DNA from 2 places in the Aeromonas genomosp. paramedia genome. Region 1 is predicted to be linked to the other one. Evidence: predicted binding sites of a transcription regulator. Region 1 holds the regulator's gene; the other holds the start of a gene.
What was found. Region 1 encodes MetJ, which represses methionine synthesis genes. Its sites were predicted from a motif close to AGANNTCTAGANNTCT; they were not measured.
Positions count from the first base shown of each region.

Region 2: metN (methionine ABC transporter ATP-binding protein MetN) is a predicted target of MetJ. The motif match lies at 2,968-2,983, and genes of this name have one in related genera.

Region 1 covers NZ_JAAROG010000001.1:236,835-252,865, forward strand. Annotated here, with positions in the region: gene nudE (ADP compounds hydrolase NudE) at 83-691, shown strand; gene cysQ (3'(2'),5'-bisphosphate nucleotidase CysQ) at 733-1,545, shown strand; gene HB860_RS01235 (aromatic amino acid transport family protein) at 1,958-3,223, shown strand; gene HB860_RS01240 (tRNA-binding protein) at 3,296-3,634, opposite strand; gene HB860_RS01245 (AraC family transcriptional regulator) at 3,719-4,465, opposite strand; gene metJ (met regulon transcriptional regulator MetJ) at 4,501-4,824, opposite strand; gene metB (cystathionine gamma-synthase) at 5,048-6,226, shown strand; gene HB860_RS01260 (bifunctional aspartate kinase/homoserine dehydrogenase II) at 6,226-8,694, shown strand; gene HB860_RS01265 (LrgB family protein) at 8,758-9,447, opposite strand; gene HB860_RS01270 (CidA/LrgA family protein) at 9,440-9,841, opposite strand; gene HB860_RS01275 (LysR family transcriptional regulator) at 9,967-10,851, shown strand; gene HB860_RS01280 (hypothetical protein) at 10,855-11,766, opposite strand; gene HB860_RS01285 (PLP-dependent aminotransferase family protein) at 12,148-13,575, opposite strand; gene HB860_RS01290 (OsmC family protein) at 13,718-14,185, shown strand; gene HB860_RS01295 (rhodanese-like domain-containing protein) at 14,203-14,652, shown strand; gene HB860_RS01300 (GNAT family N-acetyltransferase) at 14,642-15,364, shown strand; gene HB860_RS01305 (DUF1479 domain-containing protein) at 15,581-16,031, shown strand, end outside.
Region 2 covers NZ_JAAROG010000019.1:97,434-113,464, reverse strand. Annotated here, with positions in the region: gene rfaH (transcription/translation regulatory transformer protein RfaH) at 1-152, opposite strand, end outside; gene metQ (methionine ABC transporter substrate-binding lipoprotein MetQ) at 251-1,051, opposite strand; gene HB860_RS15270 (methionine ABC transporter permease) at 1,078-1,731, opposite strand; gene metN (methionine ABC transporter ATP-binding protein MetN) at 1,790-2,833, opposite strand; gene HB860_RS15260 (hypothetical protein) at 3,316-3,771, shown strand; gene ppgK (polyphosphate--glucose phosphotransferase) at 3,824-4,567, opposite strand; gene queG (tRNA epoxyqueuosine(34) reductase QueG) at 4,651-5,805, opposite strand; gene HB860_RS15245 (NAD(P)H-hydrate dehydratase) at 5,938-7,440, shown strand; gene tsaE (tRNA (adenosine(37)-N6)-threonylcarbamoyltransferase complex ATPase subunit type 1 TsaE) at 7,458-7,931, shown strand; gene HB860_RS15235 (N-acetylmuramoyl-L-alanine amidase) at 7,922-9,457, shown strand; gene HB860_RS22210 (hypothetical protein) at 9,624-9,746, shown strand; gene mutL (DNA mismatch repair endonuclease MutL) at 9,750-11,621, shown strand; gene miaA (tRNA (adenosine(37)-N6)-dimethylallyltransferase MiaA) at 11,703-12,635, shown strand; gene hfq (RNA chaperone Hfq) at 12,708-12,971, shown strand; gene hflX (ribosome rescue GTPase HflX) at 13,035-14,321, shown strand; gene hflK (FtsH protease activity modulator HflK) at 14,404-15,552, shown strand; gene hflC (protease modulator HflC) at 15,556-16,031, shown strand, end outside.

The sequences.
Region 1 (16,031 bases):
CTTTCCGGCCCTTGCCCCGTGGTGTTCCCTCGGGGAGTCGTTTACTCTTGAAGCACTCTTTTTTAACGAGCAGTCAGCCCAGATGAGTGACCCCCACAAGTGCAAACCCGAACACGTCCGCGTCGAGGCCATGGCCCACGACAAGCGCAAGCCGGAGATCATCAAGGCCGAACTGGTGGCCGAGAGCCGGCTGTTCAAGGTGGAATCCCTGCACCTGAAATTCAGCAACGGGGAGGAGCGGGTCTACGAGCGGATGCGCGGCGGCAACCGGGGTGCCGTCATGGTGGTGCCCCTGTTCGATGCCCACACCCTGCTGCTGGTGCGCGAATACGCGGCGGGCACTCACTCCTATGAGCTGGGCTTCCCCAAGGGGCTGATCGATCCGGGCGAAGATGCCTTCGAGGCGGGCAACCGGGAGCTGATGGAGGAGGCGGGCTTCGGGGCCCGTGACCTGATCCCCCTCAAGCAGGTCTCCCTGGCCCCCGGCTATTTTTCCAGCCGGATGGACATACTGCTGGCGCGGGATCTCTACCCCGAGCAGCGGGTGGGCGACGAGCCCGAGCCCCTCGAGGTGATCCCCTGGCCCCTCAATCGCATCGACGAATTGCTGGCGCGACCTGACTTCACCGAGTCGCGCAGCATCAGTGCCCTGCTGCTGGCCAGCAAATGGCTGGCGGAGCAGGAAAGCTAGCCCAAGCCTGGGTAAAGGTAATAAAAACAGAGGATAACAAGATGCAGGAGTTGTTGGCCTGGATACCTGGGGTCAAGGAGATAGCCCGCGAAGCGGGACGGATCCTTCACGAAATCTATCACGGCGGTCAGTTCGAGCGTCAGCTGAAGGAGGATGCGACCCCGGTCACCAGTGCCGATCTTGCTGCCGATGCCTACCTCAAGCAGGCGCTGTCGGCGCTCACCCCCCATGTGCCCGTGCTGACCGAAGAGGCGGCCGATGTGCCCTTCAGCCAGCGTGCCAACTGGCGGCAATACTGGCTGGTGGACCCCCTCGACGGCACCGGCGAGTTCATCGCCGGCAGCGGTGACTTCGCCACCCTGATCGCCCTGGTGCGGGACAATGTCCCGGTGCTCGGGGTCATCTATGCCCCCGAGGCCGACGTGCTCTACTGGGCGGTGCGCGGCCACGGCGCCTTCAAGGAGGTGAATGGCGAGGTGTACCCCATCAGCGCCATGCACCACGAGCACGACCAGCCCGACTCCCTGGTGGTGGCCATCAGCCGCCGCCAGAAGCTGGAGAACCTGACCCGCCGCCTCAACCCGGCCATCAACTACGAGCTGATCCCGCTTGGCTCCAGCTCCCTCAAGTCCTGCCTGGTGGCGGAAGGGGCAGCAGACTGCTATGTGCGGCTCGGCCCCACCGGCGAGTGGGACACCGCCGCCGCCCAGTGCATCGTCGAGGCGGCGGGGGGGCGCATCCTCAGCCTGGCGTTGCAGCCGCTCAGCTACAACGAAACGGAGTCGCTGGAGAACCCTGACTTCATCGTGATGGGGGACCCGGAGCTCGCCTGGGGCAAGATCCTGACTCACTGAGCCGGTTGAAATGTAGCCAGTTCATCCAATCAGGCGGCCCCGTGGCCGCCTGATTGCCTGGTGTGATCTGCTGGCTTGGCGCGGCATATTCAGGTGTATTCGCTACTTAAATGGATTGCTGTAGTGGATCATCACAATCAAACCCAAAGTGCTGGCATCTATTTTCAGGTAATTCTGAAAACTTCGCATTGGTCGAAATAAAAAATCGACCAGTGGTTATATTTTAGTTTTATATTTCGTGTTATTCGCTATTTAAAGGTTTAACCGAACAGGGCGGACTGGAAATGCCACCCAATCTCACTGGCTGAACCTGACTTTGCCAGTGAGATCTGCCAATGCCGCTTTTTGAGAATTAAATGCTAAAGGAGCACAATCTTTTTAGATTTTAATACTATATATAAGTGGTTTATCAATGAGTTCATCTGCAGAGGTCACCCGGGAGCTATCCGGTTCCCCATCCATCAGCCGCACTGGCTGGCGTCGTCACGATACCCACTGGGTCATCAGCCTGTTTGGCACCGCGGTCGGCGCCGGCATCCTCTTCCTGCCCATCAACCTGGGTCTGGGGGGCATCTGGCCCCTGGTCATCGTCGCCGTGCTGGCGGGCCCCATGACCTTCCTGGCCCACCGCGGGCTGGCGCGCTTCGTGCTCTCCTCGTCGCGCCCCCACGCCGACTTCACCGAGGTGGCGGAGGAGCACTTCGGCAAGATGGCCGGTCGCCTCATCTCGGCGCTCTACTTCCTCTCCATCTTCCCTATCCTGCTCATCTACGGGGTCGGGCTGACCAATACGGTGGAGAGCTTCATGATCAACCAGCTCGGCATGGATGCCCCGAACCGGGTGATGCTCTCCGGCCTGCTGGTGTTCGCCATGATCGCCGTGATGATGGCGGGGGAGAAGGCGATGCTGCGGGCCTTTGCCTTCATGGTCTACCCGCTGGCGGCCATTCTGGCGGCGCTCTCCTGCTACCTGATTCCCCAGTGGCACTGGCCGGAAGCGACCGCGTTCGAGGGGGCCAGCTTCTTCAACACCGTCTGGCTGGCGCTGCCGGTCACAGTGTTCGCCTTCAGCCACGCCGCCGCCATCTCCGGCTTTGCCAACGTGCAGCGCCGGGAATATGGCGAGCAGGCCGAAGCCAAGAGCGGCCTGATCCTGCGCAACACCACCGTTATGCTGGTGGGCTTCGTGCTCTTCTTCGTCTTCTCCTGCGTGCTGAGCCTCTCCCCGACCCAGCTGGCCGAGGCCAAGGTCCAGAACGTCTCCGTGCTCTCCTATCTTGCCAACATCACAGACAACCCTGTGATAGTGACCCTGGGGCCGCTCATCGCCTTCATCGCCATCAGCTCCTCCTTCCTCGGCCACTTCCTCGGCGCCCGGGAGAGCCTGAAAAGCCTGATCGCCAAGCCCACAGGGCTGTCGCTGGCCAAGGCGGACCGGCTCGGCATCGCCCTGATGTTCTTCGCCATCTGGGGGGCGGCTGTCATCAACCCCGGCATCCTCGGCCTGATGGAGACCCTCTCCGGTCCCGTCATCGCCATGATCCTCTTCATCATGCCGGTGGTGGCCATCTACAGGGTGGAGGCGCTGGCCCGCTTCCGTCAGGGTTGGGTGAACGGCTTCATCCTGCTGACCGGTTCGCTCTCGGTCTCGGCCCTGCTCTTCAGCCTGCTGAAGTAACAGCGGCGCGGTGGCTAAAAAGAGAGAGGCGACCCCGGGGTCGCCTCTCTCTTTTTCATGGGGCACAGTACCTCAACCCAGCTTGGCGCCGTTCTCCACCGCCTGCTCCGGGATGGCCATCACCACGGCGCCATCGGCCCGGTAGAAGCCGGTCAGCAGAAACTCCGACTGGATGGGGCCTATCTGCTTGGTCGGGAAGTTCACCACGGCGACGATCTGGCGCCCCACCAGATCCTCCGGCCGATAGAGATCCGTTATCTGGGCGCTGCTCTTGCGCACCCCGAGCTCGGGGCCGAAATCCGCCCATACCTTGTAGGCGGGCTTGCGCGCCTCGGGGAAGGGCTCGACCCGCACCAGGGTGCCCACTCTCAGCTCCACCATCTCGAACTGCTGCCAGCTTATGGTCTGCATCTTGGCTCCTCCTTTCACACACCTTGCATTGACCCCAGCATGCCTCGAAACGGCAGCCCCTGTCTTCGGCAAGGAGCCGGACTGTTATGGCTGCGGGCCGTTTTGCTGGCGCCAGCGGGAGGGGGTGAGGCCCGTCTCGGCCAGGAAACGCTCGGCGAAGGCGCCCTGATCCTGATAGCCGCAGCGGTTGGCCACCTCGCATATGGGCAGGGCACTGTGAGCCAGCAGGGTACGTGCCAGCGCCATGCGCCGCCCGCGGATGTAGTGGGAGGCGCTCATGCCGAACTGCTGGCGAAAGGCGTGCTTGAACTGGCTCTGGCCGAGGCAGGCAACAGCGGCGAGCCGCTCGTTGCCAAGGGGCTCGGCGAGGTGGGCCTCGATATGGCGCTGCACTCTTGTCATGCGGGGGGCCAGGGTGGGGCCCATGCCCTGACCCTGGGCCAGGAGGCCCAGCCAGACCTGCTCCATGCCGGCCACATGGCGACCCTGGCGCACCATCTGATGGAGGAAGGCGAGGTAGTGGCGCTGGGGCTCGTCCAGGGGGATGAAGGGGCGCTCGCCAAGGGCCTCGGGCAGCCAGTGGCTCTCCTGCACCAGGAAGGAGAGCGCCGGGTCGGCGGCGTAGTCGTGGCGAAGACCGGGGGCGATGACGCAGGCAAAGCCAGGGGCGAGGCGGCGACCCTGGCCCTGCACCTCGATCTCGAGGGGACCGTCCAGGGGGATCACCAGCTGGGCGAAGTCGTGGCTGTGGCTGCTGATGTCGCTCTGGTAGCGGCGCAGGCTGAACGGGCAGGGGGCGGATAGAGATGACGCGGCACCGGGCCGCGTCATCGAAGAGGGGGGATTATGTGCCATGGGCCACCGGATTACTCGGCGTCGAAATCTTCGATCTCTTTGCCGAGCGCCTCCATGATGGCGCGGGCCTCGGCGGGGACGCTGTCCGGATGGTCCTTGCGCAGATCGTCGTCACAGGGCAGCGGCTGACCGGTGAATGCGTGCAGGAAGGCCTCACAGAGCAGCTCGCTGTTGGTCGCATGACGCAGGTTGTTCACCTGGCGACGGGTGCGCTCATCGGTCAACACCTTCAGCACCTTGAGCGGGATCGAGACGGTAATCTTCTTGACCTGTTCGCTCTTCTTGCCGTGCTCCGCATAGGGGCTGACGTAGTCGCCGTTCCACTCTGTACCCATGTTCCACCTGTTCTCGTTTGGCCGTGAGCGCGGATTTTAACCCTTAAGGATCTCAATGGCAATCCAACAGCAAAGCCATTTAGACGTCTAGAAGTGTTGACGGCTTTTTTAAGGTGGCGTAGTGTGATGCACCATGGGCCGGCACTCCGGCCAGCGCAAATGAGAGCGGGGCAGGACGACCCACGAGGCGGACCGGCTCCGGCAACACATCAAGGAGAGTGACATGACCCACAAGGCCACCCTGGCGGTACGCACCGGGATTGAGACAGACACACAACACGGTGCCGTGGTGCCCCCCATCTACCTCTCCAGCAACTACACCTTTGCCGACTTTGGCGAGCCTCGTCAATACGATTATGCCCGCTCGGGCAACCCGACCCGCACCAATCTGGCGGACGCCCTGGCGGCCCTGGAAGGGGGCGCAGGCGCCGTGGTGACCGGCACCGGCATGGGAGCCGTCCACCTGGTGACCACGGCCCTGCTCAAGGCGGGGGATCTGCTGATCGCCCCCCACGACTGCTACGGCGGCACCTGGCGCCTGTTCGAGTACCTGGCGGCCAAGGGCCACTACCGGGTGCAGTTCGTCGATCAGGGGGACGAGGCGGCGCTCGCCGAGGCCCTGGCGCAGCAACCGGCCCTGGTGTGGGTAGAGACCCCCTCCAACCCGCTGCTGCGGGTGGTGGACGTGGCCGCCATCGCCGCCGCCTCCCATGAGGTGGGTGCCAAAGTGGTGGTGGACAACACCTTCCTCTCCCCGCTGCTGCAACAGCCGCTCTCGCTGGGTGCCGATGTGGTGGTGCATTCGACCACCAAGTACATCAACGGCCACTCCGACGTGGTGGGCGGGGTCGCGATCGCCAAGGAGGCCGAGCTGGCCGAGTCCCTGGTGTGGTGGGCCAACTGTCTGGGGCTCACCTCCGGCGCCTTCGACTCCTACCTCACCCTGCGCGGTCTGCGCACCCTGGCGCCGCGCCTGCGTGCCCATCAGGAGAATACGGACAGGATCCTGGCCTTCCTGCAGCAGCAGCCGCTGGTCAAAAAAATCTATCATCCCAGCCTGCCGAGCCACCCGGGCCACGAGATTGCGCGCCGTCAACAGTCCGGCTTCGGCGCCATGCTAAGTTTTGAACTCGATTGCAACGAGACGGGGCTGCGCGCCTTCCTCGCGGCGCTGCGCCTCTTCTCGGTGGCGGAATCCCTCGGCGGGGTGGAGAGTCTGGTGGCCCATCCGGCCAGCATGACCCACAGGGCCATGACTCCGGCGGCGCAGCAGGCGGCGGGCATCAGCGCCCAGTTGCTGCGCCTCTCGGTGGGCATAGAACACGGTGAAGACCTGGTGGCCGATCTGGCTCAAGGCTTTGAACAGGCGCAGTTGGCACAACAGGCAGAGCAGGTGAAGTAATGGAACAGCAACAGCAAGGAGAGAGTGCGGTGGCGGCAGAGAGAGCCTTGAAGCGGCGTCATGTGCACAAGTTTGGCGGCAGCAGCCTGGCAGATCCTGTCTGCTATCGCCGGGTCGCCAGCATTCTCGAACAACAGGCCGAGCAGCAGGGCGGGGGCAGGGAGCTGGTGGTGGTCTCCGCCGCCGGCAAGACCACCAACCGGCTGATCCAGCTGGTGGAACTGGCCGAGGCGGGTGACGAGGCCGCAGGGGAGGCCATCACTGCCCTGCACGCCTACCAGCAGAGCCTGATCGACGGCCTGCTGGAGGGGGAGTTGCTGCTCGACTTGAGCCAGCAGCTGACCGACGACATGCAGCAGATCGCCAAGACCCTGGAAGGGCAGTTTGATCGCTTCGAGCGCAACGGCCTGCTGGCCTTTGGCGAGGTGTGGTCGGCGCGTCTGCTGGCCGCCCTGCTCAGCAGCCGCGGCGACAAGGCCATCTGGCTCGACGCCCGCAGCTTCCTGCGCGCCGAGGATGGCGCCCTGGTCAAGGTCAATACCGCCATCTCCAGCGAGCTGCTCAAGGCCCGCCTGGCGGAGCACCCCGGCCGCATAGTGGTGACCGGTTTCATCGCCGCCGACATGGAGGGACGCTCCCTGCTGCTCGGCCGCAACGGCTCCGACTACAGCGCCAGCCTGCTGGCCGCCCTGGCGGACGGGGAGTCCACCACCATCTGGAGTGACGTGGCCGGTGTCTACAGCGCCGATCCGCGCCGGGTGAAGGAGGCGCGCCTGCTGGAGCGCCTGAGCCTGGCGGAGGCCAACGAGCTGGCCCGCCTCGGCTCCTCCGTGCTCCATTCCCGCACCCTGCAGCCGGTGGCCGACAGCCGCCAGCGCCTCACCCTGCGCTGCAGCTACAACCCGGACGAGGGCTGCACCCATATCCTGCGCCGGGCGCCGCGCTCCGGCGGGGCGCGCATCGTCTCCTCGGTGGATCAGATAGCCCTCATCGAGCTCAAGGTGCTGCCCCAGACCGGTTATGAGCAGACGGTGGCGGCTATCGAGGCCCATCTGGCCCGCCATCGCCTCCACCCGCTCACCCTGCAGCGCCAGCCGGATCGGCGAGTGCTGCGCCTGGCCTACACCCTGGAGGTGGCGCAAGGGGCCTTCGAGGTGCTGCGGGACTTCCAGCTGCAGGGCAGCTTCACCGGCCTCATCCAGAAGGAGGGGTTCAGCCTGGTGGCCCTGGTGGGGGCAGGGGTGACCGACAACGCCGAGCAGTGTCACCGCTTCTACCAGCTGCTGGCGGATCAGCCCCTGGAGTTCGTCCAGGTGGCCCGAGATGGCCTGAGCCTGGTGGCCGTGCTGCGCCAGGTGGTGCTGGAGCCCCTGCTCATCGCCCTGCACAGCGCCCTGTTCAGCCGCCCGACCCGGGTCGGTCTGGTGGTGTTCGGCAAGGGCAACATAGGGGGTCACTGGCTGGCGCTCTACGCCCGGGAGAAGGCGCGCCTCGAGCACGAGCTCAATCTGGCGCTCACTCTCTACGGGGTGTTCGACTCCAAGGGCGGACTGCTGGATGAAGAGGGGCTGGATCCCCTCAAGGTGCGCGACAACTTCAACCCCAGGCCGCTTATCTGGCCGGAGCTGCTCTCCCAGCTGGAGCAGCACGGTTTTGACTCCCTGATCGCCCTCGACATGACCGCCAGCGAGACGGTGAGCCGCTACTACCCGGACTTCGCCCAGCTCGGCTGCCACATCATAGCGGCCAACAAGTTTGCCGGCGCCGCCGACAGCGAGTTCTACCAGCGCATCAAGCAGAGCTGCCGCGATCACCAGGTGCAGTGGCGCTACAACGCCACCGTGGGGGCCGGGCTGCCCATCCAGTCCAGCATCCAGATGCTGCGCCAGAGCGGGGATCGCATCCAGGGAGTCTCCGGCATCTTCTCCGGCACCCTCTCCTGGCTGTTCCAGCAGTATGACGGCAGCCGCCCCTTCTCCGAGCTGGTGGACGAGGCCTGGCAGCACGGTCTGACCGAGCCGGATCCCCGGGAGGATCTCTCCGGTCAGGACGTGCGCCGCAAGCTGCTGATCCTGGCGCGGGAGGCGGGCTTCGAGCTCGACTCCGCCGACATCGAGCTGGAGAACCTGGTGCCCGTCTCCCTGCGCAAGGTGAGCACGGATCAGTTCATGGACAGGCTCAAGGAGCTGGATGATCCCATCCAGACCGCGTTCGAGGGGGCACGCCGGGTCGGCAAGGTGCTGCGCTACGTCGCCCGTTTCGAGCACGACGGCAAGGCGCGGGTCGGGCTGGAGACCCTGGAGCCCCACCATCCGTTCGCCAACCTCCTGCCCTGCGACAACGTGTTTGCCATCGAGAGCGACAGCTATCGCACCAACCCCCTGGTCATCCAGGGGCCGGGAGCGGGGCGCGAGGTGACGGCCGCCGCCATTCAGTACGACTTGTGGCAGATCTGCGCCAGCCTGTAATGGTTGAGAGCAATGAAGAAGAGGCGCCCAAGGGCGCCTCTTCTCGTTGGTGGTCGTAATGCCTTACCAGAACAGCCTGCCCAGCAGGGGGGCGAGCAGCACAGTCGCCATGCCGGCTATCATCATCACCATGCTGGAGACCACCCCCTCCTCGTTGCCCATCTGGTACGCCCTGGCGGTGCCGGCGCCATGGGCGGAGGCGCCAAAGCCCGCCCCCTTGCCGAGGCGGCTGCGGATGGCGAGCACCGTCAGCACGCTTTCCCCCACCGCCATGCCGATCACCCCGGTCAGCACCACGAACAGGGCGGTGAGATCGGCGTTGCCGCCCACGGAGCGGGTCGCCTCCACCGCGAAGGGGGTGGTGATGGATCTCATGGCCATGCTGCGCTGCAGCAGCTCTGAGAGGTTGAGCCAGCGGGCCAGCAGTACTGTGCTGCCCACCGCCATCACCACAGAGGCGATCACCCCCACCGACAGGGAGAGCCAGTGGCGGCGCATCAGCGCGCGGTTCTCGTAGACGGGCACCGCGAAGGCGACGGTGGCCGGGCCCAGCAGCCAGAGCAGCCAGTGGGATTCGGCCATGTAGTCCTGATAGGGGATGTGGAACAGCACCACCACGGCCACCAGCAGGGCGGGGGCCAGCAGCAGCGGCATCAGGGGCAGGATGCGCTTCTTGCCATAGAGCCACTTGCTGGCGTAGTAGAACAGCAGGGTGAGGACGAAGCAGAGCAGGCCGAGCAGGGTGTCAGACATGGCGGCGACTCCGGCGGGCCAGCTTCAGCTCCAGGCGATAGACCCTGTCCACCACCAGGGCCGTGGTGCCGAGCACCAGCACAGTGCTTGTCACCAGCACCACCATGATGCGCCACCCCTCCTGCAGCAGCAGATCCTGATAGTTGACCACGGCCACCACGGCGGGGACGAAGAACAGCAGCATCTCCGCCAGCAGCCAGCGGGCCCCGGCGCTGAACCACTGGGCCTTGACCACCCCGAGCAGGATGCAGATCAGCAGCAGCAGCATGCCGGTGAGGTTGGCGGGCAGGGGCAGGTGGAAGGTGCGTACCGCGGTGTCGGCCAGCAGCCAGATGGCCGCCAGCAGGGCGATTTGGAAGGGGGTTTGCAACCAGCGAAGGCAGAAGGCTTTCATGATGGGCGTCTTTCTGTGAACCTGGTCACAGTATAAGCGGGGGCCAAACCTGCAAAAAATGAATTTAAATTATGAAAAATATGCCAAATTGGCATTATTTGGCGATCACCCCAGACGAGCGTCCCATGGATATCCGAGCCCTGCGTTACTTTGTCGAACTGGTGCGGGAGAAGAGTTTCACCCGCGCCTCCGAGAAGCTGTTCGTCACCCAGCCCACCATCAGCAAGATGATCCGCAGCATGGAGGAGGAGCTGGGCCAGCCCCTGCTCAATCGGGAGGGGCACAGCTTCACCCTGACCGACAGCGGCCAGGTGCTGTTTGCCCGCGGCCAGCTGATCCTGGCCCAGATGCAGCAGCTGGAGGCTGAGCTTGCGGATCTGCAGAGCCTGCAGCACGGGCGCCTGGCGCTGGGCATCCCCCCCATGGTGGGCCACGTCTATGCGGATCTCATCCGCGCCTACCGCAGCCGCTACCCCAAGGTGGAGCTCTCCATCGTCGAGTACGGCGGGCGCCGCATCGAGCAGGCGGTGCTGGAGGGGGAGCTGGATCTCGCCATCACCATGTTGCCGACCAGGGAAGAGGGGGTGCTGAGCGCCCTGGAGCTGGACTGCTATCCCATTCAGGTGGTGCTGCCTGACCTGCCCCGCTGGCGCGGGGATAGCGAGATCCGGCTGGCGGATCTGCAGGAGGAGCCCTTCCTGCTCTACACCCAGGCCTTCACCCTGAGCGAGCGGCTGGAGCAGGCCTGCCGGCAGGCGGGCTTCGTGCCCCAGGTGGCGGCGCGCAGCAGCCAGTGGGATTTTCTCACTGCCATGGTGCGCAGCGGCATGGGGGTCGCCTTCCTGCCCGAGCCCATCTGCCGGCGGCTGACCCCGGACGGCCTGGTGCTGAGGCCCTTGCTGCCGGAGCTGAGCTGGCGGCTCGGGGTGATCTGGCCCGCGAAGCGCTACCTCTCCCGCACCGCCGAGGCCTGGCTCGCCCTGTGTCGCGAGCAGGGGGCGCGGGGCTAGGCGCTACTTGCCGATCTTATCCTCCTTGTCGTGGGGAGGCACACCGAAGGCATCCTGGGCCGGATCATAGAGATAGGATCTGTAGTCGCTCCCCTCGCCGGGCAGCTGGGGGTTGCTCAGCCTGAACAGCTGGCGCGAGGCCAGCTGGGTGAACGCCAGGGAGGGTTGGAAGTGCTGGCGCCAGAGCCGTTTGAGTGAGCCGTCCTGCCAGGCCAGCCGCAGGCCGAGCTGGATGCGCTCGCGCTCCTTGTCGTAGGTGGCATGGCTGTAGAAGGCGTGGATCAGCGGGTAGAAGAGGGCCACATGGCGATCGACGGCGAGGGTCGGCAGCCTGGGGTGGTGGGTCTCCCACTCCGCCAGTATCTCGTTGGCGCCGCGACAGAAGAGATCGACCCGGCCACGGGCCACCATGCGAAACAGCGACTCGTAGTTGTCCACCTCCTGCACCTGGAAGCCGTTGTGGCGCAGGATGTCGGCATCCTGCCACTCCTTGCCTGTCCCCTGACTGAACGCCTGAAGCTGGGCCAGGGTACGGACCCCGGCCAGATCCTTGGCGCGGTCAGCCGCGACGAAGCAGACCCGGTAACCGAGAATGCCGAGATCGATGGGGAAGGGGATCAGGCTGACCTCGGGGTGAGGCGTCTTCTGGGGCCAGCTGTCGACGATGAAGAGGGCACTCTTGCCCGGTTTTTGCACCTCGAGCCGCATCCGCGCCTTGTTCATCTTGAGGGAGTCATGCAGTTCGTAGTCGCCGTATTGCTGGCGGGTCTTCTCCAGCGCCAGCCGCATCGCCTCCCGGTAGTAGTCCATGCGGGCATCCTGTTCGTTTTCCGGGCTGAGCAGGGTAAATCGGGTGGCCGCCATCGGGGAGGAGGAGAGGGAGAGCGTGAGGAGCAGGAGCAGGAGTCGATACATCTTGGCCGGGTTCTACAACGGGATTGTGCCCATTATAGTTCGCTGCCCCACCGGCGACACAGCCCTATTGGCCTCCGGCTCCTCTGACCTCTGGGCCTGGCCCCAGACGGCTTTCATAAGCAAACCGGATTGGCGACACAGTGCGATTGTCCCCCCGGCTCCTCTGACCTCTGAACCCGGCCCCAGACGGCTTTCATAAGCAAACCCGATGGGCGACACAGTGCGATTGGCCCCCGGCTCCTCTGACCTCTGGGCCTGGCCCCAGACGGCTTTGGGGCCCGGACGCATCGGGCCTCCAGGCCTATCCCAAGCGGTTCCATCAACAAGCCCGATTGGCGACACAGTGGATTGCCCCAACACCTCTGACTTGTGTGGCTCGTCTCAGAGGGTTTCCATCAGGGCACCCAGCTGACGACACAGCCGGCGCAGGGTCTGGTTGTCGAGGCAGCCGAAGCCGAGCAGCCAGCCCTCCCGGGTGGGAGGGGCGAGGTGATACTGGCGCAGGGGGCGCACCCCCAGCCCCCGGGCGTTGGCCGCCTCTGTCCAGCGGGCCTCGCCCCCGGCGGGGAGCAGCACGGCGCACTGCAGCCCGGCGCCGCTGTGGATGGGGGTAAGCCTGGGGCAGTGTTCGGCCAGCTCGGCCAGCAGCAGATCCCGCCGGCTCTGGTAGACGAGGCGGCTCTGGCGCAGGTGGGTGGCGAAGTGGCCGGCGCGGATGAAGTCCGCGGTGACCGCCTGCTGCAGCTGGTTGCTGTGGCCGTCGACGGCGGCGCGGGCCCGGCTGAAGGCCTCCATCAGGGGGCGTGGCAAGACCAGGTAGGCGAGGCGCAAGGAACCAAACAGCACCTTGCTGAAGGTGCCCACATAGAGGACGCGCCCCTGGCTATCCAGTCCCTGCAGGGCGGGGAGCGGCCGCTGATCGTACTGGTACTCCCCGTCGTAGTCGTCCTCCAGGATCCAGGCCCCGCGCCGCTCGGCCTCCGCCAGCAGCGCCATGCGGCGCGGCAGGCTCATGGGCACGCCCAGGGGGTACTGGTGGGCCGGGGTGCAGTAGATGAGCCTGGGGCTGGGGTGTTCACCGGCAGGGTTGAGCCCCTCGGCGTCCACCGGCACCGGATGGATGCGGGCGCCGGCGCTCTCCATGGCGGTGCGGGCCCCGGGATAACCCGGATCCTCCACCCAGACGGTGTCACCGGCATCGATGAGCAGCTGGGTCGCCAGCAATATGCCCTGCTGGGAGCTGGTGAGGATCAGGATCTGCTCCGGCTCGCACACCACGCCCCGCGACTGCACCAGGTAGCTGCTGATGGCGGTGCGCAGCTCCCCAAGCCCTTGGGGATCCCCGTAATTCATCCAGTCGCTGGCCCCCCGGCGCCACTGCTGCTGCATCAGGCGACCCCAGAGTGCCTGGGGAAAGAGGCGGGGATCCGGCTGGCTGGAGGCAAAGGAGTTGCCCACCTCGGGCACCTCGTGGCAGGCCCCCCCTTGCGCCAGCTCCTGACCACGGCGGGAGAGCCCCGCCGCCGACTGGGGCGGGCGCGGAGCTGGGCGCACCGCCGCCAGGGCGACGAAGCTGCCGGCTCCCACCTTGCGCACCAGATACCCCTCCGCCTCCAGCCGGCCATAGGCCAGCTCCACAGTGCTGCGGGAGACGCCGAGATCCCGGGCCAGCATGCGGCTGGCCGGCAGCCTGCCGTGCAGCGGCAGATGGCCCGCCAGTATTGCCTCCCGCAGGGTGCGGACCAGCTGTTCGTGCAGGGGAAGATCGTTTTGCTGCTGGTCGGCAAAGAGGGTCGGCAGGACTGTCATGGCACTTCCCGTTGCGGATAAATTGGTCTGCCCATATTGGCAAAATTGGTCGGCGTGGCAAGGCCATTTTGTCGCTACATTGGTGGACAAGGAAGTGAAGCAATCCCATTGGCAACACACATTGGCTACAGAAGGAGTCTGCATGTCGGAATACAGTGCCACCATCAGCTGGCAGCGAGGGGCCAGCGAACCCTTTGTCGATCAGCGCTACAGCCGGGCCCATGAGTGGGCGTTTGACGGTGGGGTCAGGGTGCCCGCCTCCTCCTCCCCTCATGTGGTGCCCTTGCCTTACTCGGTGGCCGAGCACGTGGATCCCGAGGAGGCCTTCGTCGCATCCCTCTCCAGCTGTCACATGCTGACCTTCCTCTGGCTGGTCGCCAGGGCGGGTTATCTGGTGGAGAGCTACCGGGATGAGGCCGTCGGCGTTATGGAGCCGAATGAGAAAGGTCGCCAGTCCATCACCCGGGTCACTCTGCGCCCCAGGGTGGTGTTTGGCGGCGAACGCCGGCCCGATCTCGCCGCGCTGGAGCGGCTGCACCACCAGGCCCACGAGGAGTGCTTTATCGCCAACTCGGTCAACACCGTCGTCACCACAGAGATAGCACTGTAATCACAAGGAGGTTCAGGATGAGTCATGTATTGAGTACCGGGGTTGCGAGCCCGCTGGAGGCCAGCGCCTTCTTCGAGGCCCAGTTGAAGTTTCGCACCGATCCGGCGGATCTCGCCGCCGATCTGTTAGCCGGGGAGGTGGGTGAGGGGGGCAGCATAGTGGTCATCGACACCCGCTCCCCCGCGCACTACGCCGAGGGCCATATCCCGGGGGCCATCAACTTCCCCCATCGCACCATGAGCCCGGCGACCACCCAGGGGCTGTCGCGGGACAGTGTCTATGTCTGCTACTGCGATGGCATCGGCTGCAACGGCTCGACCCAGGGAGCGTACAAGCTGGCGGCGCTCGGCTTCAGAGTCAAGGAGCTGATCGGCGGCCTGCACTGGTGGCGCCAGGACGGCTTCGCCGTCGCCACCGGTAGCGAACCTGGGGTGCTGCTGGAAGGGGGGATCGCCTGTGCCTGCTGAACCCCTCTTCAACGGCCATGGCCAGCCTCTGGGGAGTGCGCTGCCAGACTGGCGGGGTGCCGAGTTTCCCCCTCACCGCGTGCTGAGCGGCTGGGGCTGTCGCCTGGAACCGCTTGATCCCGAGCGCCACGGCGGCAGCCTGTGGCAGGCCTTCAGTGCCGACAGTGGGGCCATGTGGACCTATCTCACCAGCGGCCCCTTCGAGGATGAGGCGGCCATGCTGGCCTGGCTGCGAGGCGTCGCCGCCAAGGTCGATCCCCAGTTCTATGCCATTGTCGATGCGGGGAGCGGCCGGGCGCTGGGGCTCGCCAGCTACCTGCGCATCGACCCCGTCGCGGGCAGCGTGGAGGTGGGCTGGCTGCACTTCTCGCCGGCCCTGCAGCAGTCGCGGCTGGCGACGGCGGCCATGGCGCTGATGATGGCCAATGCCTTCGCCCTGGGGTATCGCCGCTACGAGTGGAAGTGCAACGCGCTCAACTGGCCCTCGCGCAAGGCGGCGCTGCGTCTCGGCTTCAGTTACGAAGGGACCTTCCGCCAGGCCCGGGTGGACAAGGGGCACAGTCGGGATACCGCCTGGTTCTCGGTGATAGACGGCGAGTGGCCGGCACTGAAAACGGCCTTCGAGCGCTGGCTGGCGGAGGATAACTTCGACGGGCAGGGGCGCCAGCGGTTGCGACTCTCCGAGCTGACCGCCGAGGTGCACCGCACCTAGGCGAATGAGTGGTAGCGACAAGGGCGGCATCGAGCCGCCCTTGTCATCTCCCCAGCCATCTCCCTTCTCTGCACGCGGGCCACCTTCAGGTCCCGAAGAAACCTAGGCCTTTCTCTTTACATCTCTCCCCTTGCATTAACTTCAGCTTACTGTATTTTACATTTAAAGATTTTAGTCTTTCGAACGAAAGCAAAAAGGAAGGGAGCGAGGGATATCATGGCTGACACTTTTACCTGTGAAACACTGCCCGCCGATCACAAGGCGGCTATCCGCGAGATGAAGCGGGCGCTGCGCGCCCGGCTTGGCGATGTGAACGCGCTGTTTCGGCGGCTGAGCCAGAGGATCGAAGAGCGCCTTGCCGAGATTGAACGGCTGAAGGCGAGCGGAGACCCCGTGTGGCCGGTGCTCGATTATCGCGATGTCGCCGCAGGCTGCGTGCCGGAGTCGGTGCGCGAGCTGATCAAGCGGCGGGGTTGTGCCGTCATCAAGGGCCATTTCCCCCGCGAGCAGGCGCTGGCCTGGGATCAGTCGATGTTGGCGTACCTGGACCATAACCGCTTCGACGACATCTACCAGGGCCCCGGCGACAGCTTCTTCGGCTCTCTGGAGGCCTCGCGGCCCGAGATCTATCCCATCTACTGGTCACAGGCACAGATGCAGGCACGCC
Region 2 (16,031 bases), on a different contig from region 1:
AACATGGGTTCACGCTGCGGGACCCGTTTGCCACGCCGCAGCTTCTCCACTTCCACCATGGGGTAATAGGATTCGACGCCTTGAGCCGCCAGATGGGCGCGGGCGCGGGCCTCTTCCTTGGGTTTGCAATAGGCCAGATACCATTTCTTCATTGTTGTTCTGTTTTTTCGTGTTGCCGTGCTTCTGGCTATGATAACGGGGGCAAAAAAAAAGGCCACGCTTGACGTGGCCTTTTTTACAGAGTGAGTGGTTACCAACCTTTCACCAGACCGCCCTTGAACAGCTCGGTCCCCTTCTTGTAGACCTCGTCGGTCTGGAAGGCCTGGACGAACTCCTTGACCTTCTCGTCGTCCTTGTTGTTTTCGCGGGCAACGATCAGGTTGACGTAGGGGGACTCCTTGTCTTCGACGAAGAGGCCGTTTTCGGTCGGGGTCAGGCCGATCTGACCGGCGAAGGTGTTGTTGATGATGGAGAGATCAACATCTTCCAGGGAGCGGGGCAGCTGAGCGGCTTCCAGCTCGACGATCTTGAAGTTGCGCGGGTTGCTGGCGATGTCCAGCACGGTCGCTTCCAGACCGGCACCTTCCTTCAGCTTCAGCAGGCCCTGCTTCTCCAGCAGGATCAGGGAGCGACCCAGGTTGGTCGGATCGTTCGGCACCGCGATCTGGGCACCGTCTTTCAGCTCGGACAGGGCCTTGATCTTCTTGGAGTAACCGGCGATCGGGTAGACGAAGGTGTTGCCAACCGGCACCAGCTTGAAGCCGCGATCACGGATCTGGGCATCCAGGTAGGGCTTGTGCTGGAAGGCGTTGACGTCGACGCTGCCGTCGTTCAGGGCCACGTTCGGGGTGACGTAGTCGGAGAAGGTGACGATCTCGACGGTCAGGCCGTATTTCTCCTTGGCCACCTTGGCCGCGGTCTCGACCAGTTCGGTCTCGGGGCCGGCGATGGCGCCGACTTTCAGGGTCTTGCTCTCTTCCTTCTGACCGCAGCCGACCAGTACCAGAGTTGCCAGCAGCGCAGCCGCAGCGGATTTAATGCCCAATTTCATAAAAACCTCCTGTCAGAAATCGACGATTAACGATGATCACATTGTTTGACCAGGCGCTCACCCGCGCTCTGGATGAGTTGAACCAGTACCACCAGAATGACCACGGTGACCAGCATGACGGTAGGGTCGAAGCGCTGGTAGCCGTAGCGAATACCCACATCGCCCAGGCCGCCCCCCCCGATGGCACCGGCCATGGCGGAGTAGTTAACGAGCGTGACGAGGGTGATGATGATGCTGTTGAGGATCCCGGGCAGGGCCTCGGGCAGCAGCACCTTGGCAATGATTTGCAAGGGTTTGGCACCCATGGCCTTGGCGGCTTCGAGCAGGCCGTCCGGCACTTCCATCAGGGCACCTTCCACCAGACGGGCGATGAAGGGGATGCAGCCCACGGTCAGCGGCACTATGGCGGCTATGGTGCCTATGCTGGTGCCGACGATCAGCCGGGTCAGCGGAATGATGGCCACCAGCAGTATGATGAAGGGCACGGAGCGGCCGACGTTGACGACGATGCCGAGGATCTTGTTCAACAGCGGGTTGGCCAGGATCTGGCCCGCCTTGGTCACGTGCAGTGCCACGCCGAGCGGCAGGCCGAGCAGGCAGCCGAACAGGGCGGAGGCAAACACCATGATCAGGGTGTCGCCGAGGGCCGTGAACAGCAGATTAATCATGGCTTCGGACATGAGTCATTACCTCCAGCTGGATAAGATGGCTGAGTCGCCGAGGATTGGGCGCAGCAGATTAGTCATTGCTTCGGACATAGCCCATTACCTCCAGCTGAATGTGGTTGTCGATGAAGAACTGCTGGGTGGCCTCGCACTGGGCCTCGTCCCCGAACAGCTCCGCCAGCAGGAAGCCGAACTTGACGCCACCGGCGTATTCGATGTCTGCGCTCAGTATGCTGATGTCGATATTGAAACGGCGGCTCACCTCTGAGATAAGCGGCGAATCGACGGTGGCACCGGTGAAGCCGAGCTTCACCAGGGGATAGCTGTTGGCCACCCGCTCGCTGCTCATCCTGTCCTGGTACTCCTGGGGCACTTCCAGGTGGATGGTGGAGTGGATGAAGTCACGGGCCAGCTGGGTCTTGGCATTGCTGAAGAACCAGGCCACTTCTCCCTGCTCGATCAGGCGACCGTCGCTGATGATGGCCACTTCGTCACAGATCCCCTTCACCACGTCCATCTCGTGGGTGATGAGCAGTATGGTGAGCCCCAGCTTGACGTTGATCTCCTTGAGCAGGCTCAGGATGGATCGGGTGGTCTGGGGGTCGAGGGCCGAGGTGGCCTCGTCGCACAGCAGTACCTTGGGGGCCGGAGCCAGGGCGCGGGCGATGGCGACGCGCTGCTTCTGACCGCCGGAGAGCTCGGACGGATAGGCGTGGGCACGGGCTTCCAGCCCGACCAGGGCCAGCAGCTCTGAGACCCGGCTCTGGATCTGCGCCTTGCTCCAGCCCGCCAGCTCCAGCGGGAAGGCGATGTTGGCGAACACGGTGCGGGAGGCCAGCAGGTTGAAGTGCTGGAAGATCATGCCGATCTGGCGGCGAGCCTGGGTCAGATCCCGTTCGCTCAGGGCCACGAGATCCTGGCCGTCGACGATGACCTGGCCCTCTGTGGGGCGCTCCAGCAGATTGACGCAGCGGATCAGGGTGCTCTTGCCGGCACCTGAGGCGCCGATCACGCCGAAGATCTTGCCTTGTGGCACATGCAGGCTCACGTCACGCAGGGCGTGCACGGCGTCACTGCCTTTACCGTAGACTTTGTTGAGACCGATCAACTTAATCATGGATTCTTCCGTGCTAACAGCCTTAAAGCACAGGGCGCTACAGGCGGGTGAATTGGGCAGAGGTTTCACTGGGTTGCTCTGCCATCATGGAGGATGATGCTAAGATGTCCGGATGGCTGTGTCAACGCATGTTTCTACGTCTAGACGTCTAAAAAATGGATAAGGATTCCCGCTCGCTGACTAAGGAAAGAGGGGTAAACCGACAGCCTCAATATTAGATTCTGATTTGAAATTAGTAGGCCGAATATAACCTGGATAATCCTCCTTAACTCGATGATCCCCCCGTTTTGTCACGACCTCTCCCTGGGCGCTGGCGGCCAGTTGCCAGCATGACAGGGAGGAATCTCTTTGTCCTTTTCTCCTCGTTTTCTGCTTTTTCTTTCCCATCCCTTTGATGTAGAACAAAAAATGACCGCTTTTATCCGGGGAGAGCGCGGCGTTTTTTTATACTGGCAGGAGGTGGACGGCAGGAGGAGGCAGAGATGCGATTTCAACAGATCAAGGACCTGATGCTTTACCTCGAACAACTGCATCAGCAGCAGGGGCGCAGTTACGGGCGCCTGATCCCCCAGGTGGATGGGGAGCGCAGCCGGATGTTGCTGGCCTATCTGCAAGGGCGGGAGGATGCGGCGGCGGCCCACCTGCACGACTATCGGGAGCAGATGGGGCGCGGGGTCAAGGAGACCTGGCTGGATCAGGGATTCGGTGTGGATCTGCTGGCCGATTGCCAGCGTCTGGCACTGCCCGCCGGTGCCCAGCCCGAGGAGATAGTGGCCCTGGTGTCGCGGCAGGAGGAGAAACTCGTTGGCGAGCTGGGGCGCCTGGCCCGGGAGTGCCCCACGCCGGACACGGCCGCGCTGCTGAGCTCCCTGGCGTCCATGGCGCAATCCCGGCTGACCCGGCTGGTGCACGGAGCCCATCGGCTCGACGATCTCTAGCGCGCCATGGCAGAGGCCCGGCTCGGGCCTCTTGCGGCGTTGTCGGGGAGAGTCAGCCCTCTTGCCGGGCCGCACCGTAGAGGGCGGCCCCTATGATGCCGGCCTGGTTGAGGTTGGCCGCCGCCACCAGGGGGGCCCGGGTCTCGATCCGATCGATGAACTTGTCGAGCTTGGCGGCGCTGCCGCCTCCCAGGATGAAGAGATCGGGAGAGAAGAGGAACTCGAGGCGGGCCAGATACTTGTTGAAGCGTTTGCCCCAGCGGTTCCAGGAGAGATCCTCGCGTTTGCGCACCGCATCCGAGCAGTAGTGCTCCGCCACCATGCCTTCCAGGATGAGGTGGCCCAGCTCGGTGTTCGGCAGCAGCTGGCCGTTGACGAACACGGCGGTGCCGATGCCGGTGCCCACAGTGATGAGGATGATGACCCCCTTGCGATCCCGGCCCGTGCCGAAGCGCATCTCGGCCAGCCCGGCCGCGTCGGCGTCGTTGAGCACGTGGCAGGGCAGGCCGGTCACGTCGGCGAACAGGTGGGCGGCGTCTGTCTCGATCCAGCTCTTGTCGATGTTGGAGGCATTCTTGGCGATGCCGTTGTGGATGGTGGCGGGGAAGCCGCACCCCACGGGGCCCTTCCACTGGAAATGCTCGACCAGCGCCTTGAGGGTGTGCGCCACGGCGGCCGGGGTGGCCGGTTGCGGCGTGGCGATGCGGTGGCGCTCGCTAATCAGTTCGCCAGTCTCGGTGTCCACCAGGCAGCCCTTGATCCCGGAGCCGCCAATATCTACTCCCAACATCTGCATCCGAATCTTCCTTTTATTGTGCCTATGGTCAATGGTCGGCAGAGCATGAAAAAAGTGCTGTCATCCGGCAAGGGCCAGATCGCTTATGCGTGATCCGGCAGGCCTTTTTCGATGCAGCGGATCAGCAAACGGGTCTTCTTGTTCTCCTTCTCCTGGCGCGCGGCCAGGGTCGCCAGCGCCCACTCGATGTGTTCGGCCACCATGGGCTCGGCGCCGGGAAGCGCCTGCTGCAGGGCCGCCATGGCATCGCTGCTGGCCGGGCCGTTGCCCAGCGCCACCGCCAGGTTGCGGCGCCAGCGCTGATAGCCGATGCGGCGAATGGGGCTGCCTTCGGTGTGCTTCAAAAATGCCGCCTCCGACCACTGCCACAGGTCGAGCAGGGGGGGGCGGTGCAGATTGGGGCGCGGGCTGAAGTCGGGCTCTGGGCTCGCATCCGCATAGCGGTTCCAGGGGCAGATAAGCTGGCAGTCGTCACAGCCGTAGATGCGGTTGCCCATCAGCGGCCTGAACTCTTCCGGGATGGGGCCGTCATTCTCTATGGTGAGGTAGGAGATACAGCGCCGTCCGTCCACCACGTAAGGGGCTATGATGGCGCCGGTCGGACAGATGTTGATGCAGGCTACGCACTTGCCGCACTGCTCTTTTTCCACCGGGGCATCGACGGGCAGCGGCAGGCTGACCAGCAGCTCCCCGAGAAAGAAGAAGGAGCCGGCCGACTCGTTGAGCAGCAGCGAGTGCTTGCCCACCCAGCCCAGCCCCGCCTTGGCCGCCAGGGGGCGCTCCAGTATGGGGGCCGAATCGACGAAGGGGCGCCACTCCCCCGGGGTTTCCTGCGTGGATGGCAACAGCGCCTGGCAGCGCTGCTCGATGCGCTCCCCCAGCTGCTTGAGCCGGTTGCGCAGCACCTTGTGGTAGTCGCGCCCCAGGGCATAGCGGCTGATGTAGCCCAGGGTCGGATCGCGCAGAGTGGCGGCAAAGCCCGCCTCGAAGGGGAGATAGTTCATCCGCACCGACAGCACCCGCAGGGTGCCCGGCAGCAGCTCGTGGGGCCGGGCCCGCATCATGCCATGGCGCGCCATGTAATCCATGGTGCCGTGATGACCCGCATCCAGCCAGGCCTGCAACCTGGGCTCCTCGAGGGCGAGATCCGTGTCCGTGATGCCGGCCTGGTCAAATCCTAGCTCCCGTGCCCAGAGCTTGATATCGTGGGCCAGTTGTGCGAGTTCGGCGGCCGTCATTGTGCCTCACCTGCCTGCTGGCAGCGGCATGGCGCCCATGGCACCGAGCGTGACGAGGGCCGTGCGCCGTCATGGCACGCCATATGCCGGGCCAGGCGCCGGGCCAGTGGATGATGAAGGTGGGGAGCCGTCATGGTAGAGGGTATCGAGGACGCTATCGGCAAAAAACAAGGCATCAGTCTAGCACAGCCCCTGTGGCGGGCCGAACAGATCCGCAAGATGGAGCAGCGCTGGGCCGAGCGTGAGGGGCAGGCCCTCTACGCCCTGATGGAGCGGGCCGGTGCCGCCCTGTGCAGCTATGCCCGCCATCACTGGCCCCAGAGTCACCACTGGTGGATCTTCGTCGGCCCGGGCAACAACGGGGGGGATGGCTATGTGCTGGCCCGCCTCGCCCGTCGACTCGGTCTCGAGCCTCTGGTGATCGCCGCCCGGGCGCCAGGCCTGCTCCGAGGGGATGCCAGGCGGGCCGCCGACGAGTGGCTGGCGGCAGGGGGAGAGGTGATGATGGCCGATGCGCTCGAGGGGGCGTCGCTCCCTTCGCCGGATCTGGTGATAGATGCACTGCTCGGCACCGGTGTCCAGCTCCCCCTCTCCTCGCCAATGACAAAGATCGTCGCAACAATCAATGGCTTGAATGCCCCCGTTCTGGCGGTGGACCTCCCCTCCGGGCTCAATGCCGACACCGGCCGTGCCATGGGGGCCCTGGTGCACGCCACCCGTACCCTCAGCTTCATCGGCATCAAGCAGGGCATGCTCACCGCCGACGGGGTGGACGGCGTAGGCCAGCTCGACTTGGATCCCCTCGGGGTGGTGCCCGAGGCCGGCCTGGTGCCCGCCGCCGAGCGCCTGGATTATCCCCGCCTAAAGAGTCTGCTCACCCCTCGTCCCCGCTCTGCTCACAAGGGCAAGCACGGCAGGGTGCTGCTGGTGGGGGGCAACCTGGGGATGCAGGGGGCCATACTGCTGGCGGGGCTGGCCTGCCTGCGGGCGGGGGCGGGTCTGGTGCGACTGTGCCAGCACCCGGACTCTCCCCCCGCCAGCCTGGTGCAGCCTGAGCTGATGGGATGCCCGGCCGGGACGGACGAGGGGTGGGCCACGGTGCGCGTGCTGGGGCCCGGGCTCGGTCAGGATGAGTGGGGAAGGGCCCAGTTCGAACACCACCTCAGTGCCAGCGGGCCCCTGGTATTGGACGCCGATGGATTGAATTGGCTGGCGCAGGCACCCCGTCATCAGGATAATTGGGTGCTCACGCCCCACCCCGGGGAGGCGGCCCGCCTGCTGGGGTGCTCCGTCGCCGAGGTCGAGGCGGATCGTTTCGCCGCCGTATCGAGGCTGCAGCAGCGATACGGCGGCGTCGTGCTGCTCAAGGGGGCGGGCTCGCTTATCTGCGATGGCCAGTGCATCAGCCTCTGCGACGAAGGCAATCCCGGCATGGCCAGTGGCGGCATGGGGGATCTGTTATCTGGTATAATCGCCGCCCTCCTGGCCCAGGGCTGGTCTGCCGGCATGGCCGCGCGACTGGGGGCCGTGATCCACGCAGAGGCCGCCGACCTGGCCGCCGCCGAGGGTGAGCGGGGCATGTTGGCATCGGATCTACTGCCCTGGATCCGCCGTCTGGTCAATCCGACACCGTAACAAGTAACAAGAAGAACATGGCAAAAACCTTGATGATGACACTGCCGGACGAGGCAGCAACTGTGGCACTGGGTGGCCGTCTGGCGCAGGCGTGCCAGCAGGCCACTACCGTATTTCTGCACGGCGCCCTCGGGGCCGGCAAGACCACCCTGACCCGCGGCTGGGTGCAAGGGCTTGGCCATCAAGGTAAGGTCAAGAGTCCGACCTATACCCTGGTGGAGCCCTATGAACTGGCCGACTGGCAGGTCTATCACTTCGATCTCTATCGACTGGCGGATCCGGAAGAGCTGGAATTCATGGGCATTCGGGACTATTTCGGCGCCGACACCCTCTGTCTGGTGGAGTGGCCGGAGAAAGGGGAGGGCTGGCTGCCGTCCCCCGATCTCGAGATTACCCTGACGTATGTGAACGAGCAGCGCGAGGCCCTGATTGCGGCCCGCACTGCTATTGGCGAAGCCATTCTGGAACGGTTGTCATCTCAGTGCGCTTGATCCTTGTTATTGCCCTCTCCCTGATGGCCTTACCCTCCTGGGCGAACCAGCTCAAGAGTGTGCGGGTCTGGCCATCGCCGGATAACACCCGGGTGGTGCTCGACATGAGCAGTGCCCCCAATTTCAACTACTTCACCCTGAGCGGCCCGAGCCGCCTGGTGATCGATCTCAAGGGGGCGAGCAACGCCGCCAACCTGGCTCGCATCGAGAACAAGAGCGAACTGGTGCGCAAGATCCGCGAGAGCACGCCCCTTGAAAAGGGCAGCATGCGTCTGGTGCTGGATCTCAGCTCTTCCATCAAGCCGGTGGTGTTCCCGCTGGCACCGGCCGGCCCCTACGGCCATCGTCTGGTGATCGATCTGCCCTATGAAGAGAAAGGCGGCGCCACGGCGCAGCCCGCGCCCGTCGGCGGCCAGGGCAAGGCCATCGTCATCGCCATCGATCCGGGCCATGGGGGGGAAGATCCCGGCTCCATAGGCCCGCGCCGCACCTACGAGAAGCGGGTGACCCTGTCGGTGTCCCAGAAGCTGGCGGCGCTCATCGACCGCGAGCCGGGCATGCGCGCCGTGATGACCCGTCGTGGTGACTACTTCGTCGACCTCAACAAGCGCTCGGAAATCGCCCGCAAGGCCAAGGCGGATCTGCTGGTGTCCGTGCATGCGGACAGCTTCCACAACTCCACCCCGCGCGGCGCCTCGGTCTGGGTACTGTCGACCAATCGCGCCAACCGCGAGATGGGCAGCTGGCTGGAGAAGCAGGAGAAGCAGGGGGAACTGCTGGGCGGGGTAGGCAAGGTATTGGCCGAATCCGACCCCAATCCCTATCTGGCGCAGACCTTCCTCGATCTCTCCATGGACAAGTCCAGGGCCGAGGGTTATGAGGTGAGTCGCCAGATACTGCGCTCCATGGGACGGGTGGCCCGGCTGCACAAGAAGGCGCCGGAGCACGCCAGTCTGGCGGTGCTGAAGGCGCCGGACATTCCCTCTGTATTGGTGGAAACCGGCTTCATCTCGAACCATGCCGAAGAGAAGCTGCTGGCCACCGCCAGCTACCAGGATCAACTTGCCCGCGCCATCTTCGAGGGGATCCGCAGCTACTATCGCAGCCACCCGACCAAGGGGCCCATGATGACGGGCAAGGGGCAGCAAGTGGCCAGCGCCAGTCAGCCAGCGGCGAAAAAGGCGGCGGTTGCCCCCGCGCCCAGGCAGCAGGTGGCCAACCGCATGCCGGCGACAGTGCCGAGCCGCAGCAGCGATGGCGGCGCCCCGGTCAGCAGCGTCGGCAGCGCCTCAGGTGCCGGGGTGATAAAACCCTACAAGGTGGCGGCCAAGGAGCCGAGCGTGCCGGTCGCAAGCGTGCAGAGCAACGACAAGTCCAGGATGATCCGCCACGTGGTCACCCGCGGCCAGAGCCTCTCCCGCCTCGCCGAGAAGCACGGCGTGAGCCAGGCACGGCTGGTGGAGATCAACAAGCTCAAGTCACGGGATATCCAGATAGGGCAGGTGCTCTATATCCCCCAAAACTGACGCGCGGGAGCTGGCGAGGCAGGGCCGAGGGGCGCCCGGATTGGCGCTCGAACCAGGCCTTCGCCACGCTGGCCAACCGGATGGTTGCTGGCGAAGGTGCGGTGGCGCGGCCCGTCCCCGTGTTGAACGTGTCTTGACCCGCAAGCGAAATCATCAGGAGTAAGCCATGCCGATCCGTATATTGCCTCCCGTTCTGGCCAACCAGATTCCGGTTGGCGAAGAGGTGGTGGCGCTGCCCTTCTGGGTGGTTAAGGGGCTCATCATCCGCAAGATTGAAATTCAGGAGTAAGTGATGCCGATCCGTATATTGCCTCCCATTCTGGCCAACCAGATTGCTGCCGGCGAGGTGGTGGAGCGGCCCTCTTCTGTGGTGAAGGAGCTGGTGGAAAACAGCCTGGATGCGGGGGCCGACCGGGTCGAGATCGACATCGACAAGGGGGGCGCCAAGCTGATCCGCATCCGTGACAACGGCAGCGGCGTCGCCAGGGACGAGCTGGTGCTGGCGCTGTCACGGCACGCCACCTCCAAGGTGGCAACCCTGGATGACCTGGAAGGGATCAACAGCCTCGGCTTTCGCGGCGAGGCGCTCGCCTCCATCAGCTCCGTCTCCCGTCTCACCTTCACCTCCCGCACCGCTGAGCAGTCCGAAGCCTGGCAGGCGCAGGCCGAAGGGCGCGAGATGAGCGTCACCGTCAAGCCGGCCGCCCACCCGGTGGGCACCACGGTAGAGGTGGTGGACCTCTTCTTCAACACCCCGGCGCGGCGCAAGTTCATGCGCAGCGAGAAGACAGAGTTTGCCCACATCGACGAGCTGGTGCGCCGCATCGCGCTCTCCCGCTTCGACATCACCCTGATCCTGCGCCACAACGGCAAGGTGGTGCGCCAGTACAAGGCCGCCAATACGGTGCCTGAGCAGGAGCGCCGCCTCGCCGCCGTCTGCGGCACCCCCTTCATGCACCACGCGCTGGCGGTGGAGAGCGAGCACAGCGACGTGCGCCTGTGGGGCTGGCTGGCACTGCCCGCGGGAGCCAGACCGCAAAACGATCTGCAATACACCTATGTGAATGGCCGCATGATGCGCGACAAGCTCATCAACCACGCCATTCGCCAGGCCTATGACGAGCTGCTGCCCGCCGGCAGCTTCGCCGCCTATGTGCTCTACATAGAGCTGGATCCCCGTCAGGTGGATGTGAACGTCCATCCCGCCAAGCACGAGGTGCGTTTCCATCAGGCGCGGCTCATTCACGACTTCATCTTCCAGGCGCTCTTTACCGCCCTGCGCCGGGAAGGGGCGGGAGCCGGCGAGCAGGACGAGCCGCTCGCCGAGACCCTGGTCGAGCTGCCGACCAGCCCGCAGATAGAGTATCCAGGCCAGGCGCCGCGCCCCGAGTGGTACGGTGCCGAGCACAGCTATAGAGCCCCTGTCCAGACGCGGGATGGCGGCGCCGTGCGCGAAGGTGCAGGGCGCGCGGGCAACTATCAGGCCCCCGAGCCCCCCAGCCGGGAGGCGATGCGCGGCATGGGCGCCCTGCTCACCACCCTGCCGGTAGCGGGAGAGGCGCCCCAGACCGCCCCCGTCACCCCGGCCGGTCCGTCGCCCCAGGGGACTCGCGCCCTGACCCTGGTGGAGCAGGCCTATCTGCTGATCGAGCGGGAGGGACAACTGGCGCTGCTCTCCCTGGTGCGGGCCGAGCGGGTGCTGCTGCGCCACTGGCTGCTGGAGACCTGGGGGCAGGGGCTGGCGGCGCAGCCCCTGCTGCTGCCGGTCTCCTTCAAGCTGCCAAAGAACCTGATTGCGCTGGCGCAGGAGCAGGAACGTTTGCTCAAACGCATGGGGCTGGAGTTGAAAAGCGGGGGGCGCGACACCATGATCCTGACCAGGGTGCCCGCCTTGCTGCGCCAGACCGATCTGGTGCGTCTCTTACCCGAATTGCTGCAATTGGTCGAGAGCGGATCTGACAGTGATGCCGGCCAGCAGGCTGAAGTACTATGCCAGTGGCTGGTGGAGCAGGGGATAAGCGCCGAGAAAATATATGATTTTTCAACGGCCAGCCGGCTGCTGACGGAACTTGTGACCGATTTCAGTGACCAACTGGCAGACATTCGCATGGTGCGCCCTCTGTCGTTGGCGGCCGTGCTGGAGGGGTTTGCACAAGGCGATTGAGTCGCCGGGGCTGACCGCTTCAATCCATTGATAGTCAATTGCATGGTACGCCTCCCGACGAGGCGACCGTGCCAGAGGAACATGAAAGTGGCTGACTTGCCGACTGCAATTTTTCTGATGGGGCCGACGGCCTCCGGCAAGACGGATCTCGCCATCGCTCTGTGCCAGGCCCTGCCCTGCGACATCATCAGCGTGGACTCCGCGCTCATCTATCGCGGCATGGACATAGGCACCGCCAAGCCCACTGCCGCCGAGCTGGCCCAGGCGCCGCATCGCCTGATCGACATCCTGGATCCGGCCATGAGCTATTCGGCGGCGGATTTCTGCCGCGATGCCCTGCGGGAGATGAAAGAGATCGCCGACCGCGGCCGCATTCCGCTGCTGGTGGGGGGCACCATGCTCTACTTCAAGGCGCTGTTGGAGGGGCTCTCTCCGTTGCCCTCCGCCGATCCGGCCATTCGCGCCGAGATTGAGGCAGAGGCCGCCCGCCTCGGCTGGCAAGCCCTGCACGACGAGCTGGTGCGCATCGATCCTGTGGCCGGCGCCCGCATCCACCCCAACGACCCGCAGCGGCTCAGCCGGGCGCTCGAGGTCTATCGCATCAGCGGCAAGACGCTGACCGAACTGACCCAGGTGCAGGGGGAAGGCTTGCCCTACCGGGTGCACCAGTTTGCCATCGCGCCGAGCGATCGCGCCGTGCTGCATCAGCGCATCGAGCTGCGTTTTGACAAGATGCTGCAAGGGGAGTTCGAACAGGAGGTCAGGGCGCTCTATGAGCGGGGTGATCTTCACCCGGATCTGCCAGCTATCCGTTGCGTTGGCTACCGCCAAATGTGGGACTACCTGGCAGGGGAAGTGGGATATGATGAGATGCGTTATCGTGGCATCGTGGCCACCCGTCAGCTGGCCAAGCGTCAGATGACCTGGTTGCGTGGCTGGCCCGACCTGACCTGGTTGGAATCTGGTGAGTCTGGCAATGTGGCCAGGGTGGTCGCCCGAGCTGGTGCGGCTTGACACTCCCTGTATAATCAGGTTGTTATATTGATATCCGGTGTTTAAAAACAACAAACTATAAGGAAAAGAAAGATGGCTAAGGGGCAATCTCTCCAAGACCCGTTTTTGAATGCGCTGCGCCGTGAGCGGATTCCTGTTTCTATCTATTTGGTGAACGGCATCAAACTGCAGGGTCAGATCGAATCGTTTGACCAGTTTGTCATTTTGCTGAAGAACACCGTGAGCCAGATGGTCTACAAGCACGCCATTTCCACCGTGGTGCCGGCCCGTGCCGTCAACCATCACCAGCACGCCCCGGGCGCCGCCGGTGAAGAGCAGGGTGAAGCCGAGGCGTGATATCCCGCGGCGAGCCTACTCGCCAACTCAGAATCATCATGATACCTGTCAAGGAGCAAGCGCTTGTTTGACCGTTACGAAGCTGGTGAACAGGCCGTTCTGGTACATGTCAACTTCAGCGATGAGGGTGAGCGGGAGGATCTGGACGAGCTCAAGATGCTGGTGAGCTCGGCCGGGGTCAATGCGCTGGGGGTGATCACCACCAGTCGCAGCGCGCCCAGTGCCAAGTATTTTGTCGGCAGCGGCAAGGCGGAAGAGATCGCGTCCCAGGTCCAGATGCTGGGCGCGGACGTGGTCATCTTCAACCATGCCCTGACCCCTGCCCAGGAACGCAACCTGGAGCGTCTGTTCCAGTGCCGTGTGGTGGACAGGACAGGCCTCATCCTCGATATCTTCGCCCAGCGCGCCCGTACCCACGAAGGCAAGTTGCAGGTCGAACTGGCCCAATTGCGCCATCTTTCTACTCGCCTGGTGCGAGGCTGGACCCACCTCGAACGTCAGAAGGGCGGGATCGGTCTGCGCGGCCCGGGTGAAACCCAGCTTGAAACCGACCGACGCCTGCTGCGAGAGCGCATCAAGGCGATTCTGCGCCGGCTCGACAAGGTGGCGAAGCAGCGGGAACAGGGTCGTCGCGCCCGCAACCGCAACGAGGTGCCGACCGTGTCGCTGGTGGGCTACACCAACGCCGGAAAGTCCACTTTGTTCAACCAACTTACAGATGCCAGCGTGTATGCTGCCGACCAATTGTTCGCAACCCTGGATCCCACCCTGCGTAAATTGGTGATCCAGGATGTGGGTGATGTGATCCTGGCGGATACAGTTGGATTTATTCGGCACTTGCCCCATGATCTGGTCGCGGCCTTCAAGGCGACGCTGCAGGAGACCCGCGAAGCGGACCTGCTGCTGCACGTCGTGGACTGTGCCGATGAGCAGATGCAGGAGAATGTCGATTCGGTGCAGACAGTCCTGGCCGAGATCGAGGCGGACGACCGCCCCCAGCTGATGATCTGCAACAAGATCGACAAGCTGACCGATCGTCCGGCCGGTCTGGAGCGGGATGACGAAGGGCGCCCGCAGCGAGTCTGGCTGTCGGCCCAGACGGGTGAAGGCAGTGAATACCTGTTCCAGGCCCTGACCGAACTGCTGGCCGGATCCATGGTCCATCACACCCTGCAGTTACCGCCCTCGGCCGCGAGATTGCGCAGTGCGCTCTATCGGCTGAAAGGCATCGAGCAGGAAGGTTTCAGCGAGGAGGGGGATTTTGTCCTGGAGGTACGCTTGCAGCTTGCCGACTGGAACCGCCTCATGAAACAAGAAGGTGAGAGTTTACAACGCTTTATCAGGCATTGATCCGGCGATGAAGACAGGCTTCGTCAACGGTTGATGGCCCGATAGAGATGATATCCATCCGCATGTATTAATGGAGACGCTGATGGCTTGGAATGAGCCTGGTAACAACGGCAAAGACCGTGACCCTTGGGGGAACAACGGCAAGAATCAGGGACCCCCTGATCTGGATGAAATGCTGCGCAAGGTGAGCCGTCGTTTCGGTGGCCTGTTAGGTGGTGGCAAATCGGGTGGTGATGTGGGCAAGTTTGGCCTCTCCATCGCCCTGGTGGTGGCCGTGGTGGTGTGGGTCGTCAGCGGCTTCTACACCATTCGCGAAGCCGAGCGGGGCGTGGTGCTGCGTTTTGGGGAGTACTCCCATAACGTGGATCCGGGCCTGCGCTGGAAGCCGACCTTCATCGATCGGGTGATCCCGGTGGATGTGGAATCGGTGCGCTCCCTGCCTGCCTCCGGCTTCATGCTGACCCAGGACGAGAACGTGGTCCGGGTCGAGATGGACGTGCAGTATCGCGTGGTCGATCCCGAGCAGTATCTGTTCAGCGTCACCAATGCCGACGAGAGTCTGAGCCAGGCCACCGACAGCGCCCTGCGCTACGTGGTGGGTCACACCAAGATGGATGATGTCCTGACCACGGGTCGGGAAAAAGTTCGTCAGGAGACCTGGCAGGTGATCGATGGCATCATTGAGCCCTACCAGATGGGTCTGCAGATCGTCGACGTCAACTTCCTGCCGGCGCGTCCGCCGGAAGAGGTGAAGGACGCCTTCGATGACGCCATCTCCGCCCAGGAAGATGAGCAGCGCTTCATCCGTGAAGCAGAAGCCTATGCCCGTGAAGTCGAGCCCAAGGCCCGTGGTCAGGTCAAGCGTCTGGAACAGGAAGCCGAAGGCTACAAGTCCCAGATCGTGCTGAAGGCCAAGGGTGAAGTCGCGCGCTTCAACGAGCTGCTGCCCCAGTACCAGTCCGCCCCCGAGTTGACTCGTGAGCGTATCTACCTGGAAACCATGGAAGAGCTCTATCAGCAAGCCAACAAGGTGCTGGTCGACATGCCTGCTGGCAACAACAGCATGATCTACCTGCCGCTCGACAAGCTGTCCGGCAAGGCGAATGCCGTGCAACCGGCGCGTCCGGCGGGCACACCTGCGGTGGAGCCGGCCCAGCCGTCCAACGAAGGGGCCAACTCCACTCCGACCCCGCTGCGTGGCGGTGATCGTTTCAGCACAGGGAGAAACTGATAGATGAAAAAGCTAGCTATTGGTGTCATCGCTGTGGCCGCCATGGTCTGCTTCTCTTCCGTCTTCATCGTCGATGAAGGGCAGAAGGGAATCGTGGTGCAGTTTGGCAAGGTGAAGCGGGTTGACTCCGGCGAGCCGCGGCTCTATGAGCCGGGCCTGCACTTCAAGGTGCCGCTCATCGATCAGGTACGCAAGATGGATGCCCGCATCCAGACCCTGGAAGGTCAGGCGGATCGCTTCGTCACCTCCGAGAAGAAAGACCTCATCATCGACTCCTACGTGAAGTGGAAGATCGAGGACTTCTCCAAGTACTACCTGGCGACCGGTGGTGGCAACAAGATCCAGGCCGAAGACCTGCTCAAGCGCAAGATCAACAACGGTCTGCGTTCCGAGATCGGTAACCGCACCATCAAGGACATCGTCTCCGGCGAGCGCAGTACCGTGATGGAAGACGCCCTGATGAAGATGGCGCGCTCCTC